One region of the Brevibacillus nigriterrae genome, then DNA from elsewhere that is predicted to be linked to it. Evidence: riboswitches for the same ligand, from Rfam matches in the RefSeq annotation. Region 1 holds a riboswitch; each other region holds the start of a gene.
What was found. A riboswitch is a leader RNA that binds a small molecule or an ion and turns the genes downstream of it on or off. The one in region 1 is predicted to bind thiamine pyrophosphate.

Region 1 (5,283 bases):
GAGAGGCAGCCCCATTTGCTATGGTATTGTTTCCTTCCGCCTCGGAACAAGGACCTATCGCGTTTTGATTGCAGCCATTTGCCATTTTAAAAATCATCCCTTTCATCCGTCGTGGAAGTTTTCGTGGTAGCCCTAATCTTAAGAAAGCGAAAAAAACTGTATAGATATTTATTGGGGAAGAGAGAAACCTAGTAAAAAGGAACGTGATACTAGGTTATAGCAATTCCAATAAATAACAATACAGTTTATGAAAGGGGGGGAAGTTTGCTTGTTCGATTGTCTACTATATTCACCCTTGTACAGAGATAAGCTTGTTCAATGAGCGTATCATTTATGTACACAAAAAAAGACCGCCATGAATGAACTAGAGTGCACCCCCTGCTGTTTTTCTCTATCTATAAATTTCGTTTCCCGCTTCCTTGAATTCATTCGACTTTCTCTTCAATCCTTCTTCAATAGCCTCCTGATCTCCAAACCCATGTTGTTTCGCATAATCACGAATGTCCTGAGTGATCCTCATACTGCAAAACTTTGGTCCACACATCGAGCAAAAATGTGCCGTTTTTGCTCCCTCAGCGGGCAGTGTTTCGTCATGATACTCCATTGCCCTTTCAGGATCTAATGATAAATTGAATTGATCCCTCCAACGGAATTCGAAACGAGCCTTGGACAGGGCATTATCTCTTTCTTGAGCTCCTGGATGTCCTTTTGCCAAATCTGCTGCGTGTGCCGCAATTTTATAGGCAATTACCCCTTCACGCACGTCATTCTTATTCGGCAGGCCAAGATGTTCTTTTGGAGTGACGTAACACAACATAGCAGTGCCAAACCACCCAATCATGGCGGCACCAATCGCTGATGTTATATGATCATACCCTGGAGCAATATCCGTAGTAAGTGGGCCAAGTGTATAGAATGGAGCTTCCTGACAGACCTCCATTTGTCTCTCCACATTTTCCTTAATCATGTGCATCGGAACATGCCCCGGACCTTCAATCATCACTTGCACATCATGTTTCCACGCAATTTGTGTAAGCTCACCCAACGTATCCAATTCTGCAAACTGCGCTTCATCGTTGGCATCGGCTATCGAACCTGGCCTTAGTCCATCTCCGAGAGAAACGGCGATATCATACGTTTTCAAGATTTCACATATTTCTTCAAAATGGGAATAAAGGAAATTTTCCTTGTGATGGGCAAGGCACCATGCCGCCATGATAGAACCGCCGCGAGATACAATCCCTGTAACACGCCTTGCAGTTAAAGGAATATAGCGTAAAAGCACGCCTGCGTGAATTGTAAAATAATCTACTCCCTGCTCTGCCTGTTCAATCAGCGTATCTCGGTAAATCTCCCAACTTAATTCCTCAGCTTTTCCACCGACTTTCTCTAATGCTTGATAGAGAGGCACAGTTCCAATCGGTACAGGAGAGTTGCGAATGATCCATTCACGAGTTGTATGAATGTTTTTACCTGTAGACAAGTCCATAATGGTATCAGCACCCCAACGTGTTGCCCATCTCATCTTCTCTACTTCTTCTTCGATCGATGACGCCACAGCGGAATTCCCGATATTTGCATTAATTTTCACCAAAAAGTTGCGTCCAATTATCATCGGTTCACTTTCAGGATGATTAATATTCGCAGGAATGATGGCTCGACCTGTTGCAACCTCATTGCGAACAAACTCCGGGGTTACATTTTCTCGAATGGCTATGTACTCCATTTCAGGAGTGATCATTCCTTTTTTTGCATAATGCATTTGTGTTACATTTGCACCTGCTTTGGCTCGCAATGGCTGACGATTCAAACCGGGAAATACATCTACTTGTTTAACGAATTCGTCTGCTTTATAACCGTTGTCCTCTGCTTTGATGAGTCTGCCCTCGTATTCTTCAACATCATTACGCTCAAGTATCCAATTTCGACGGTTTAATGGTAGACCTTGACGGATATCTGTCTTGATCTCTGCATCGGTATACGGGCCACTGCAATCATAAACTCTCACAGGCTCATTAAGTTGTTCGCTATCAGAAGCTAGAGTTGGGGTTAAGGCAATCTCACGCATTGGTACTCTGATATCCTCTCGTGAACCTTGAATGTACACTTTCTTGCTCCCTGGAAATGCTGAAACATCAGGAATTACTTCGCTACTTTGGTTTTTGCTTGCCATTTCATTTCCTCCTTAAAATGAATGTGAGCAAGCGGAGAAGCCATTTATGTACACAAAAAAAGACCGCCACGAAAAAGAAGCGGTCTTTGAATACACAAAGACAATAACTTTCCTCCGCTGGCATTACCCAGATCAGGTATTACGGTCGACAGCATATCGGCTATCCTCTCAGCCTGGCTTTACCAAGCTCCCGTTACTATTCAGTTGTCTTTTATATCCTATTACAAACTTGGTTTATGATTCAACCTGTTTTTTTTGAAAAGTAATCTTCGGAGAAATCCAGAAAGTTTACATAACATTTATTATGTTATCATTATCAAGTTCTATCCTAAAACAACATACCCATAATAGAGTACAAGTAACAAAGAAACAGCGAACAGCCCCCAGAAAAGTGAGACTGGCTTTCCTTTTTTGCCCCTTACCAGGATAAACTCAATAAAGAACAGAACCGCTATACCAAAAATCGATTTGACTACCGCCTGGCTGGCAAACTGATAAAGCGAGAGCATATGACCGCCAGTCGCTAGAACTAGCAGATAAAACAATCGCAAGATCATGTGTGTGATTTTTTGTGCTTTTTCCTTCCCTTGGACAAGCATGACATAACTGACTACAAACAAGAGTAAGGTGAGAAACCAGGTGGTTACGTGCATATGTATCATTTGTCTGCCTCCTTTCTTCCAACTTCTTCGTTGAACCGTTCTGTTTGGACGCGTATGTACAGAAGTTTTCGAATTATCATATAAGCATTTGCTTATTTCTTTTTTGCTATTTTTATCATACTTACATACTTATATCTGGTCAAGAGAACGGTGTAAGCAAAAAATACATTTTTACCAGCAACAGGATTGCTAGATGATTCGAAAATTGCTATTAATTTAGATAAGTAAAAATGTTTTTGTTGGAGGTTTAAATGGAACTTCTTTTCTATCAGTCAGAACATGATGATGTACTCAAAACATTTTCTCTCCCTGAAGAACAAGCGCAATTTACCGGCCTCCCTATCGAGGTACTTGATGTAACACTTGCTGATCCAAACCGACATGCGATCTGTATAATGGCGGAGGGTGTACCTGTTGGATTCTTTGTCCTGCATGAACGATCGGAAGAACCGCCAACCCAAAATCCAAATGCCCTTGTCCTCCGTGCCTTCTCTATCAACTATATTCATCAAGGTAAGGGCTATGCCAAAGCTGCAATGAAACTTCTACCTGACTTTGTAATGAGACATTTCCCTCACATAGATGAAGTAGTCCTCCGAGTGAATGAGAAAAATCACGCTGCAAAACAGTTATATGTTACCTACGGATTTCTCGACAACGGGTTAAAAGGTATGGGGCCGATCGGACCACAAAGTATTTTGCAAATGCCCATCTCTACAAGTAACAAGCAGTAACCAAACCAAAACCTTGCGAAAGTTTGTCTGATCGCAAGGTTTTTTTTATGTCCTTATGACACAGCCCAGTCAGGTTCACTCATTTGTTAGTTGGCTAATACAACTGCCCTCTGCTGATCCCAGCTAAGAAACACTTCTTCTCCTTGTGAAATGAATTCTTCTGTCGAGGCAGATTGAACCACAGACACCTCTTTGCCTGTGGGAAGAGTGACAATGGTTTTATAGACAGAACCGATAAAGACTCTTTCAGTAACACGTCCTACCAGGCACCGCACTCCCTCTTCGTGCTGCTTCTTGATGGTAACTTGTTCCGGACGAATCGATACGTACACGTCTTCCCGTTCATTTGTATTGAATTGACGCGGAAAGGTAAAACGAACCCCTTCGATGATTACTTCCTGTAGTTGCTCACTAGACGCAGCCACTTTTCCTGCCAACAGATTGGTCTCGCCTATGAAGTCTGCAACGAATCTCGTCCTAGGATGATTATAGATTTGATCGGGTGTATCGATTTGTTCAATTCGACCATTGTTCATCACAGCAATCCGATCAGACATGGTAAGTGCTTCTTCCTGATCGTGTGTCACATAAATAAAAGTAATACCCAGCTTCTGCTGCAAATGCTTCAATTCAAATTGCATTTGTTTGCGGAGTTTCAAATCCAGCGCTCCCAGTGGTTCGTCCAGCAAAAGCACCGTCGGATTATTGACGATAGCGCGGGCAACAGCCACCCGTTGTTGTTGTCCGCCTGAGAGCTCACGAGGTTTGCGTGTAGCAAAAGAATCCATCTGTACGATTCGCAAAGCATCTTGCACACGGCGATTGATCTCTTCTTTCGCCGTACCTTTCATCCGCAACCCATAGCCAATATTGTCACTGACATTCATGTGAGGAAACAACGCATAATTTTGAAAGACGGTATTAACGTCTCTCTTATTGGGAGGCAAGTTGGCTACATGCTTCCCTTCCAGCAAAATGTCTCCTGACGTGGGCTGCTCAAATCCGGCAATCATTCGAAGTGTCGTTGTTTTGCCGCACCCACTAGGTCCAAGCAAGGTCAAAAACTCACCCTTGTACACGTCAATATCCAAATCCTTTACAATCGGGGTGTCTCCAAACTGCTTGTTGACGCCAATCAAGCGAATCGTAACTTCTTTCGACATCCCTTCCCCCCCTATCCCTCTTTGCTGGTAAGCTTCGTTGAGATCACGATTAGTATTAGCGAACATAAAAAGACAAGTGTGGAGATTGCATTCACTTCAGGGGTGATCCCGTTCCTGGTCATTCCCCAAATCTGGATCGGCAACGTGTTGAATACACCATTCAAAAAGAAAGTGACCGGAATTTCATCCAGCGACAGTGTAAACGCAAGCAGTGCTGACCCTATCAAGGAGGTGCTGATATTCGGAAGGATGACGTGCCAAAACGTCTGAAAGCGGGTCGCCCCCAAATCGGCAGATGCCTCTTCAATCGTGCGGTCCATCCTTTTTAGCCGAGCAAACACCTGTGTCATGACGATGGCGATCAAAAACGTAGAGTGGCCGATAATGACGGCTAACATCGACTGTTTGATGCCGATTTCCTGGAAGAAACTGAGCATGGCCACACCAGTCAGAATCCCTGGCAAGATCAACGGGAGCAGCACAATTCGCTCGAAGATTTTTTTGCCTGGAAAATCAAAGCGATCCAGAGCAAATGCTGCTGGAACCCCCAG
Region 2 (5,283 bases), on a different contig from region 1:
GTATGCTACCATCTTACCCCAGTCCGGGCTGTGCCTATAATCAGTTTCAGGCAGGAAAAGCCCATCTGTTACAAGTACAAGTCTGCGAACATTGTTCCTGCTGATTTTTCCATAGTCGAGAAATTTGTTGGCATCCTTTTCACCGTTCAAAACCCCATACCCTCCCTTGGTGTTGCTGAGGTATCGGTTCTGCTTCAGCCGCTCTCTGACCAATTCTATTAAATCTGACCGCAGTCGCATCCCTTGGGCAATTCCTTTTTCCCACTGCTCAAAAGCGATGTTTTCCAAGTGAGCCACCTGCGGATATGTCAGGACCCGAATAGTGCCATCGACGTTCTCGGTGAATATCATACAATCACCTGTTTGGACGAACTCGATGAAGTCATCCGAGATTCTTGCCAGAGCAACTGCTGTACCCCACAAAGCTTCTTTTTGGGACATGTCTATCTGCGCTTCTTCCATGGCGTCACGGAGCTTTCTATTTGCTACCTCCACTTCAGCAAGTAAATCTGGGAGGGTAGTCAGTTGCTCGAAGTGATCTTTTACAAGAGTAGAAGCTATTTCTCCCCCTTTGCGCTGATCGCTGCTTACATAAGGAATAAGTGAAGACACACCGTCCAATACCCCGTATAATGAAAGCGATGGATTACATACAATCGCATCCTCGTTACTGCTTCCTGTTCCTTTTACTGAAATTATTTTTATTGCTGACAAGTAGCACCCTCCCATTTTTCTATTAATTTAGAAAAATTGTATCACAACACACAATACTCACCAATCAGACATAATGGACAGCGAAAATTTTATCTCATGAAGGAGGCTTCCCATGATTTTGTACAGAAAAGCGACAATGGAGCATTTCAGTGAAGTCTTGCATTTTATCGCAGGATTGAATTGCCATCGGGAATTCAACAATCCGTGGCTCGGCTCCGATGAGGCAACCATTAAGGATCGACTCCAGTCCCTCCCGTATATTCCTTTCGAGGAAGCATTTTTCCTCGCCTTTGAGGAAGAAAGGTTGGTTGGCGTTCTAGGGTTTGCCGCTTTTCCTGAAACCGGGCAATTCCGGTTGCTCGGACCCTATGTCCAGCATGAGAACTGGAATGAAATCTCCCTTGCACTTTATCATCAGGTGCTTGAGACCATTCCCGATACTTACGCTACCTGCAGAGTGTCCATCGACAAACTAAACGCTCAATGTGCATCGTTGTTTCAAGAGCTTGGATTTGCAGAATACAATGCGGAAGCCCTTCTCTCTCTTGAATTGAGCCGTTACCAGCCACCCACACTTGAACCACTTTCATCCGATCTGACAATTACTCCTTATACTGATCAGTTTCAAGAGGCTTTTGACAAGCTGCATCCCAAAGAAGCCTACTTCAGCAGCAACGATATTATTAACCAGCTTTCGGAGACAAAAAAGATGTTTATTCTCTGCCGGGACGGGTCCGAACTCATTGGCTATACTTATGTGGAGGCAATCCCTGAGAATAGCACTGCCGAAATATGTTTCCTGCGTGTGGATGAGATCCATCGGAACAAACAGTATGGCACACACCTGATTGCCTACGTCATTCAGTGGGGCCAGGAATGCCAGGGAATTGAAAAGCTTGAATTGTCTGTTCGGATCGCCAATATCCATGCCCGCAGACTTTATGATCGTCTGAACTTTGATGAGACAGCAGTTTGTGTGAGTCTGGAAAAACAACGAGCCTAGAAAATGATTTACACCAGTTAACTGTAATCCTATAATGGTATTCAGAATTGCATAGCTTGGGGGAGCTGAGTGAGCTTGGCTGAGAGGGTACCCGCTAATGTACCGACCCGTAACCTGATCTGGGTAATGCCAGCGTAGGGAACACTCGACACAACGTATTATCGTGCTGTTTTCAAGGCTGTCCATACCGGACGGCCTTTTTTTGTGAAAAACGTCTCGACGTTTTCATAAAAGTGGATGTGACCGCTTGCGGTCAAACAAAACGGTCATGACCGTTTTGTCTGAGTTTTTCTATTGCGTAAGCTCACTGGAAAAGGGAGAAAATTTAGGAAAGGAGGCACAAATCATGCCTATCGTTAATCTTGGATTTCAGGTTTTGCCCAAAGTGGCTGACGGAAATTCCTACGCAGTCGTAGATAAAGCCATTGAAGTCGTGCAAGCGTCTGGTGTGAAGTATGAAGTGGGTGCAATGGAAACGGTAATGGAAGGTGAACTGGACCTTCTGATCGATATTGTCAAACGTGCACAGGAAGCATGCATTGCAGCAGGAGCTTCTGAGGTGATGACCCATATGAAAATCCACTATCGACCTGAAGGAGTTTCTATGGATGAGAAGCTTGAAAAGTACCGCTAAAATTTTTGCTTCCGGGTACTTGCCAGTCGGTCTGCTCCTTCTTTTGCTGATCGGCTGGGAGATCGGTGTTCAGGTCAGCAACGTGAAAGCCTGGATTCTGCCGGGGCCCATCCAAGTGTTTCGTTCCTTGTGGGAAGCGAGAGAACTCATTTGGCAGCACAGTCTTCAAACGCTATATGAGGCTCTATGGGGCTTTACTATTGCCATTCTCCTGGGGATAACAATCGCTACGCTGATGGATATGTCCTCCTATTTGCGCAAGGCAGTTTATCCATTGCTGGTCGTCTCCCAGACGATCCCGATCATCGCCATCGCTCCCCTGTTTTTCATCTGGTTTGGCTATGGCATCACACCCAAGATTGTGGTTGTGGCCCTCGTCTGTTTTTTCCCGATTACCGTTAATTTAGTGGACGGCTATCGCCTGGTTGACCAGGATATGATCCGCCTGCTCACTTCTATGGGAGCCGGACGGGGACAAATTTTTCGGATGGTCAAGCTTCCCGCCGCACTCCCCTTCTTTTTTTCCGGTTTACGAATTGCGGGAACTTACAGCATCATGGGAGCAGTCATCGGCGAATGGCTCGGGGCAAGCAAAGGACTAGGGATTTTGATGACTCGCTCATCACAATCATTCTTGACGGATCGGGTATTTGCCACGATCTTCACTATTTCGTTATTAAGTCTCGTCATTTTTGGATTCATTGAATTGCTAGGTAGAATCATCATGCCATGGAATCAGCAAAGAGAACGATCATGACCATTCCACGCATACGACAAAGGAGAACACACATGACTACAAAATCAAAGCGTTCCTTCTGGAAAACTCTCTCTACCCTTTCTCTCGCTCTTAGCTTCGTGGTAGCCGGATGCGGACAAACCACTCCAGGACCTGAAAAAGCGGCTCAACCCGATCAAGCAGGTCAGCCAGCAGCACAAGCGCCAGCCCAACCTCAAAAAGTGACCGTCATGCTCGACTGGTTCCCGAATACCAATCACACCGGATTATATGTAGCAAAAGATAAAGGCTTTTACAAAGAGCAGGGCCTTGAGGTAGACATCGTACAGCCTGGTGAAGGAACCGTTGCCAATCAACTGGTTGCGGCAGGCGAGGTAGATTTCGCCATCAGCTATCAGGAAGCCGTGACACAAGCGAGAGCAACCGATATCCCGCTCGTCTCCATCGCAGCGATTATTCAACATAACACATCTGCATTCGCTTCACTCAAAACGGCGAATATTCAATCACCGAAGGACTTTGAAGGAAAGCGCTACGGCGGCTGGGGGTCCCCGGTGGAAGAGGCAGTAATTAAAGCCGTGATGGACAAGGCAGGAGCCGATGCTTCCAAGGTACAAAATGTCACGCTAGGCGCAACCGATTTCTTCACTTCCATCGGCCGAGATGCTGATTTCGAGTGGATCTATTACGGCTGGGACGGCGTAGAAGCCAAGCGCAAGGGAATCGATCTGAATCTGTTGATGCTCAAGGACCTTGATCCAGCTCTTGACTACTACACCCCTGTAATTATTACGAATGAAAAAAATGTGGCAGAGAAGAAAGAGCTCGTGAAAAAGTTCATGACGGCTACAGCGAAAGGATACCAAACAGCGATCGAGAATCCTGGCGATGCTGCTGCGATTCTGATCAAGAATGCTCCTGAGTTGAATGCCGATCTGGTTAAGGCAAGTCAGGAATGGGTAAGCACGAAATATCAGGACGACGCAGCACAGTGGGGTATCCAAAAAGAAGAAGTATGGACCAACTATGCAAAATGGATGCACGACCGCAAATTAATCCCGAAAATGGTTGAGGCGAACAAGTCGTTCACAAACGAATTCTTGCCTGCCCCTTAATAAGTGGGTGAATGCATGAACCTTCTTGAACTTGATCGTATTACCAAATCATTCACCACTGCTGCAGAACCCGTGACTGCCATCAGTGATGCATCGCTTACTGTTGGTAAAGGCGAATTCGTCAGCCTGATCGGCCCAAGTGGTTGTGGCAAAAGCACGATCCTCGATATCGTAGCGGGGTTAACTTTACCGGATGAAGGCGTGGTCTCCATCAATGGGCAGGTCATTACGGGACAAAAAGGTCTGGTCGGTTATATGCCGCAAAAAGACGTCCTTTTTCCGTGGCGCACGATTCTGGATAACGTCATCGTTGGGCTCGAAGTACAAGGAATGAGGAAGGCAGAGGCTCGTGAGCAGGCGATCCAGCTCTTGCCCTTGTTTGGCCTTGAAAAGTTTGCCTCCAGTTATCCCGACTCCTTATCGGGTGGAATGAAGCAACGTGCCGCTTTCCTCCGAACCTTTTTGGCGAAAAAGGAATTGATGCTGCTTGATGAGCCATTCGGCAAACTGGATGCACTTACTCGCATGGAGATGCAGCAGTGGCTGCTTTCCATCTGGCAGACTTATCAGCACACCGTTCTGCTGGTGACCCATGATATCGACGAAGCCATCCTGTTGTCTGACCGGATTTATTTCTTGTCGCACAGACCAGGGCGGATCATCGCCGAAGTGGAGGTCTCTCTTCCCCGCCCACGCCTGCGGGACTCCAGGTTAACCCTTGATCCAACATTCATCGCCATCAAGAGACAGTTACTCGAATTGCTTGGCGCTGGCGACCAAACAAGTTAATTAGCAAAAAATAGGCCAGTCGAAACACGAAATGAGTGTTAGACTGGCTTTCGTTTCGTTTGTTACAATATTTACAAAAAAACAGAAGAGGTGAGTAGAATGGAAAATCCAATGACAGGCAACGTCCAATTGCGAGATGTACATAATGAAGACTTATCCATATTTTTTGAACAACAATTGGATATGGAAGCTAGTTATATGGCAGCTTTTGTATCCGAAAATCCGTCAGACAGGGATGTGTTTAATGCCCGTTGGACCAAGATTTTAGGCAACAACAGCTTCCAAAAAAAGA
Region 3 (5,283 bases), on a different contig from region 1:
AGTGCATTATATGTTATATTCGCCTTTAAGCAAAATCAATCTGTTTACGCTTGCTATTATCAATGAAAAACACCAAAAAACACGAACGTTTATTTTTGCTAACAGCCAATTCCGAATAACTCATCTCGATAATATTACCGAACAATAGTATGTTATGCGAAGCTTTTATTCGCCTTTGCTAACTGCACGTTTCAACTTCACGCTTGCTTCATACGTATCCGTAGCCAAACTGATAGCGGAAATGACGGAGACCCCATCTGCCCCTGAATCGATGACAAGCGATGCATTGTGCGAGTCGATTCCACCAATTCCTACGATCGGGATGTGAATCCCCTTCTGACGCATCACTTGAATTGCCTCGGGCCCCTGTGCTGCTTTAGCATCTTCCTTGGTCGAGGTAGAAAAGATTGGACCAACACCAAGATAGTCTGCACCGTGTTCAATTGCCTTCCTCGCCTCATCTACTGTATATGCCGACACGCCAAGAATTTTGTCGCCAATTCTCTGCCTCACTTCCTTGGCTGATTCGTCTTCCTGACCGACATGCACCCCATCAGCATCAAGGGCAATCGCCAAATCCACATCATCATTCACAATAAACGGAATGTTATGTTGCTTGCACACCTCCTGAAGCTTCTTCGCAAGATCGAATTTTGCTGCTCCAGCTAGTGCTGTATGGCCTTTTTCACGAAATTGAAACAGCGTGATTCCGCCTCGAATCGCCTCTTGAAGGACGAATACCGGGTCTTTTTCACAATTGTTACTGCCCATAATGAAGTAAAGAGACAGTTGTTTCCGCAAAGCTGCATTATTCATTTGCATGATGGTTTACCCCATTTACCCGTCTTCTGTTATATGCCCAATGATTGGTGGGTCCATGACCCAATCCAATACCCAATTCATCTTCAATCGCTGCTGAAATAAACTGCTTGGCTGTCATGACCGCTTCTGATACACTTCTGCCTTTCGCCAACTCTGCTGTGATTGCTGCGGCGAACGTACACCCTGTTCCATGGGTATGTCTAGTCGATACACGCTTGCTCTCGAAAGAAATGAATTCCTTCCCGTCGAACAAAAGGTCAATGACCGTTTCCTCATCATCGGCATGACCACCTTTCATAACCACGTGTCTTGCTCCCATCTCGAATAAGGAACGGGCTGCTTGCTTTCTTTTTTCCAGCGAGTCAATCGTTATAGCTGTCAACAATTCAGCTTCCGGGATATTCGGGGTAACGACCATAGCCAACGGCAGCAAGTGTTCTCTCAATGATTGAATTGCCTCCTGCTGCAACAGCGGAGATCCTCCTTTGGCAACCATGACAGGGTCAACAACAAGCTTGTTCCATCCGTATGTTTTCACTTGGTCGGCAACAGAACGGATAATCTCTCCACTGAACAACATCCCTGTCTTGACTGCATCGGTACCCATATCTTCACCGATGGCGATGATTTGCTTCTCCACGGCTTCGACTGGTAACGGATAGACTCCGTGCACACCCAACGTATTCTGTGCAGTAATCGCCGTTAATGCTGACATTCCGAATACTCCGAGCTCTTGAAAGGTTTTGAGATCCGCTTGAATGCCAGCACCTCCACCACTGTCCGATCCGGCAATTGTTAATGCCTTATATGGTTTCACCATCTTTTCCAACCTCATTTCTCCTTTGAAATTTAACCCACTTTCGATACGGAAGACATTTCAATGATATTGTCAGCATTTATCTTTGAAAGTTGATTCAAAAACTCAATTTGGAAGCTTCCCGGGCCGTTCTCTCCCTGGTTGCTCCATGCAATTTGTGCAGCCACTCCATAGCAGGCAAGTGCTGCCACTGCTCCACGAAGCTTATCCTCGGACACAGCAGCGAATGCGCCGATTACAGAGGTGAGCAGGCAGCCTGTTCCTGTCACTTTGGTAAGGATAGGATGGCCATTGTGTACGAGGTATGTTGTTTCCCCATCTGTAATCACATCATCTTTTCCTGTAATAACCACCATTGCTTGGAGTGCTTTCGCCGCTTTTTGCGCAAGGGCAACTACGTCTCCTGAACCTTCCCCTGCATCGACACCCTTGATTGCCCATGCTTCCCCAACTACGTTAGCAATTTCAGCCGCATTCCCTCTCACGATTGAAACCCGTACCTCTTTTACAATTCGTTGTGCAGTCTGTGTACGATAGGCAGTCGCTCCTGCTCCGACCGGGTCCAAAATGACTGGCACTCCATGCTGATTAGCCGACTTGCCAGCAATGATCATCGACTCGATTTCTGCATCGTTCAGTGTCCCTATATTTAAAACCAATGCCCCCGCAAGCTTCGCCATATCTGCAACTTCATGCTTAGAATAAGCCATGACAGGTGAAGCTCCCAACGCCAATAATCCATTGGCAGTAAAATTGGTTACCACAACGTTGGTAATATTATGTACCAAAGGATTTTGCGTACGAACCTTCTCTAACAATGCGCAGATTTCTTGATTTTTCATGGATAGACATTCCCCTCTACTCGTTTTTTGATTTGAACTCCGTTGGCAAGCCCGGGAGAAAAAATAAAAAAGCACTCTTGCGTAAGCAAAAGTGCACGATTGGTCACTAGCAACACTCCCTACGCTGGCATTACCCAACAGGTTCAAACGGTCAACAGCAGCTTAGCTGTAATCTCAGCCTGATTCCACAGGCACCCGAAGACTATTCAATTCTCTTATTAAAAGATTACCTTGAACCTTTTTTGAATGCAATATCCTCAGATGAACTCCGCAATAAATCTACAAACATTTCTACTGCTTTCGTTTGGAAATGGGACGCCAGGGTGATCATGGTAAATTGCCGAATGACGGGTTCAATAGTGGCCGGCAGTATCTGTAATGTCCCCAGTGTTACTTCTTTTCTGATCGCATCCTCGGAAAGCAGTGAAATGCCTAACCCCGCTTCCACTGACTCCTTAATGAGTTGTGTACTCCCGAACTCCATAAGATTTGCAGGCTGCAGGTTGTTTACAGCGAACATTCGATCTGTTGTATCACGGGTACCGGAGCCCATTTCCCGCACAATCCATCTCTCTTCTGCCAAGTCAGCAACTGTTACTGTATCTTTTGTTGCTAACGGATGTTCGGAGCTTGCCACTACCACCATTTCATCATCTGCAATTGGCTCGATGTACAGATTATCGTGATGGTATTTTCCTTCTATTACCCCTACATCAATTTCATGATTCAGCACGGATTCAGCTATCTCACGCGTATTTCCAATCTTAATAGACGGTTGGATGAGCGGATATCTCTTTTGCAAGCTGGCAATGACATGAGGAAGAATGTACTCTCCATAGGTGTAGCTCGCACCAATGGCAATTGTTCCACTCGCCACATGCAGCATGTCATCTACCAGATACTTCATTCGGTTGTAAGAGCTGATGATTTCCTTTGCATGATGGTAGACGATTTCTCCTGCTTTGGTCAGTCGGACAAATTTGTTGTTTCTCTCTAACAGTCGAGTGCCAAAAGAACGCTCTAATGCCTGAACATACTGGCTTACTGCAGGTTGTGTCATTAGTAGTTCTTCTGCCGCTCGAGAGAAGTTCTTTTTTTCTACGACAGTGACAAACACCAATAATTGTTGATCCATTGAACGTGACCACCTGCCAGCTTGAAGTAATATTTCTATTATACATGATTACTTATCGTAACGATTATAATGATTTATTTTCCTTATGATAAAGAACGTATTAATCTGAAAGTGTCTCCCATTCAAGAAAGAGAGTGAAACCGTCATGAAAGCATCTTTGCCATACAGCAAGTCACTACCCCAACCCCCCATTTCAGACAAGAAACTTCCCAGTAAACTCGCTCCTGGGGCTGCATTCGCAGGGGGAGTTCTCTTTACATTCTTGATTGCTCTTATCGGCTTCGGAATGACTCAACTGCCGATCGTCGGTCAGCTTGGACCCTTGGCATTTTCCATCCTGCTTGCTGTCATTTACCGTCAACTCTTCGGATACCCCCAAGCCTTACGCTCAGGCATCCAGTTTTCCTCCAAAAGGCTTTTGCGCATAGCTATCATTTTATACGGATTAAAGCTGAACGTAGATACCATCCTCCATCAAGGAACCGGCCTCATCCTGAGAGATATCGGCACCGTCGCTTTTTCCATTCTATTGATGCTTCTGCTGGCCAAATTACTAAAAGCCGATCGCACAACTTCATTGCTGCTTGGCGTCGGAACGGGTGTATGCGGCGCTGCTGCAATAGCCGTCATTTCTCCCATCATCAAATCAGAAGAAGGCGACACAGCAGTTAGCGTCGGTATTATCGCCTTTATCGGAACGATTTTTGCCATCGGATATACCCTTATTCTTCCGTTCCTTCCCATTACCGCCGAGCAATTCGGAATCTGGGTGGGAATCAGCCTGCATGAAGTTGCCCACGTCGCACTTGCCGGGGCAGCAGGCGGCGAGGATGCGCTCACACTCGCATTTCTAGCAAAACTAGGTCGAGTATTTCTCCTGATTCCTTTAAGCTTCCTCTTCTTATACTGGGTCAATAAAAAGCAACCATCCGCAAACAACCAGGCAAAAATCGAATATCCGTGGTTCCTGGCAGGATTCGTCTGCATGAGCTTCGTCGGCACCTATTTGCTGGGGAGCCATGTACCTGTATCAGACCAGCAGCTTTCCTTTATCAACAAAGCCACCACATTTATTTTAGCAATGGCGATGGTCGGCTTAGGGTTACAGGTAAACATCAAGGAATTACGCAGCAAAGCACTTCGCCCATTGGTTGCTGTCAGTATCACATCTCTCTTTCTCTCTGTTCTGACCTATATCACTTTATAAACATTCAGCCTGGTTCAACACCCCCAAAAAGAAGGGATTTTCCGACAATTACAAGAATACTCCTCCTTCGATTTCTTTTTCTGTTGATTTCGAAGGGGGAGTACTTTTTATGGGCACTTTTCAAAGTGGCGGATACTTTACTTCTTTTGCTTAATTAATTTTACTGACTATTCCCTTAATTGAAATATTTTCATATGACTCTCCAACAAAATGTGTTACTGTTAAACTAGTTAATTCTGCTATTCAATCTTCCTATTAACCAAGATTTGTTGAAAGAAGGGTCTATCTTGCCTATTTATCGATCCTTACTATTGATACTGATAAGAAACTATATCATTGGCTCGGCAATAGCAGTCTTATGTGTAGGTGGAGCACTGATTTTTACTACATTGCAGATAAAGAACTCTGAGCTATTCCATATCCTGCTCACAATCGTAATTTCACTACTTATCATGTTTAT

Region 2: another riboswitch for thiamine pyrophosphate. It lies ahead of ACPW7N_RS20965 (thiamine-binding protein); the one in region 1 lies ahead of thiC (phosphomethylpyrimidine synthase ThiC).
Region 3: another riboswitch for thiamine pyrophosphate. It lies ahead of thiM (hydroxyethylthiazole kinase); the one in region 1 lies ahead of thiC (phosphomethylpyrimidine synthase ThiC).

Annotation. Positions count from the first base shown of each region.
Region 1 covers NZ_JBNCMT010000008.1:148,534-153,816, forward strand. The annotation lists gene ACPW7N_RS08410 (peptidase G2 autoproteolytic cleavage domain-containing protein) at 1-85, opposite strand, end outside; gene thiC (phosphomethylpyrimidine synthase ThiC) at 392-2,173, opposite strand; TPP riboswitch at 2,266-2,377, opposite strand; gene ACPW7N_RS08420 (DUF1516 family protein) at 2,497-2,835, opposite strand; gene ACPW7N_RS08425 (GNAT family N-acetyltransferase) at 3,087-3,569, shown strand; gene ACPW7N_RS08430 (ABC transporter ATP-binding protein) at 3,656-4,732, opposite strand; gene ACPW7N_RS08435 (ABC transporter permease) at 4,744-5,283, opposite strand, start outside.
Region 2 covers NZ_JBNCMT010000033.1:46,905-52,187, forward strand. The annotation lists gene ACPW7N_RS20955 (protein phosphatase 2C domain-containing protein) at 1-714, opposite strand, end outside; gene ACPW7N_RS20960 (GNAT family N-acetyltransferase) at 827-1,717, shown strand; TPP riboswitch at 1,766-1,875, shown strand; gene ACPW7N_RS20965 (thiamine-binding protein) at 2,064-2,351, shown strand; gene ACPW7N_RS20970 (ABC transporter permease) at 2,326-3,108, shown strand; gene ACPW7N_RS20975 (ABC transporter substrate-binding protein) at 3,141-4,202, shown strand; gene ACPW7N_RS20980 (ABC transporter ATP-binding protein) at 4,218-4,991, shown strand; gene ACPW7N_RS20985 (GNAT family N-acetyltransferase) at 5,091-5,283, shown strand, end outside.
Region 3 covers NZ_JBNCMT010000010.1:100,186-105,468, forward strand. The annotation lists gene thiE (thiamine phosphate synthase) at 166-825, opposite strand; gene thiD (bifunctional hydroxymethylpyrimidine kinase/phosphomethylpyrimidine kinase) at 809-1,642, opposite strand; gene thiM (hydroxyethylthiazole kinase) at 1,672-2,481, opposite strand; TPP riboswitch at 2,581-2,690, opposite strand; gene ACPW7N_RS09790 (LysR family transcriptional regulator) at 2,708-3,616, opposite strand; gene ACPW7N_RS09795 (YeiH family protein) at 3,762-4,823, shown strand; gene ACPW7N_RS09800 (HD domain-containing phosphohydrolase) at 5,111-5,283, shown strand, end outside.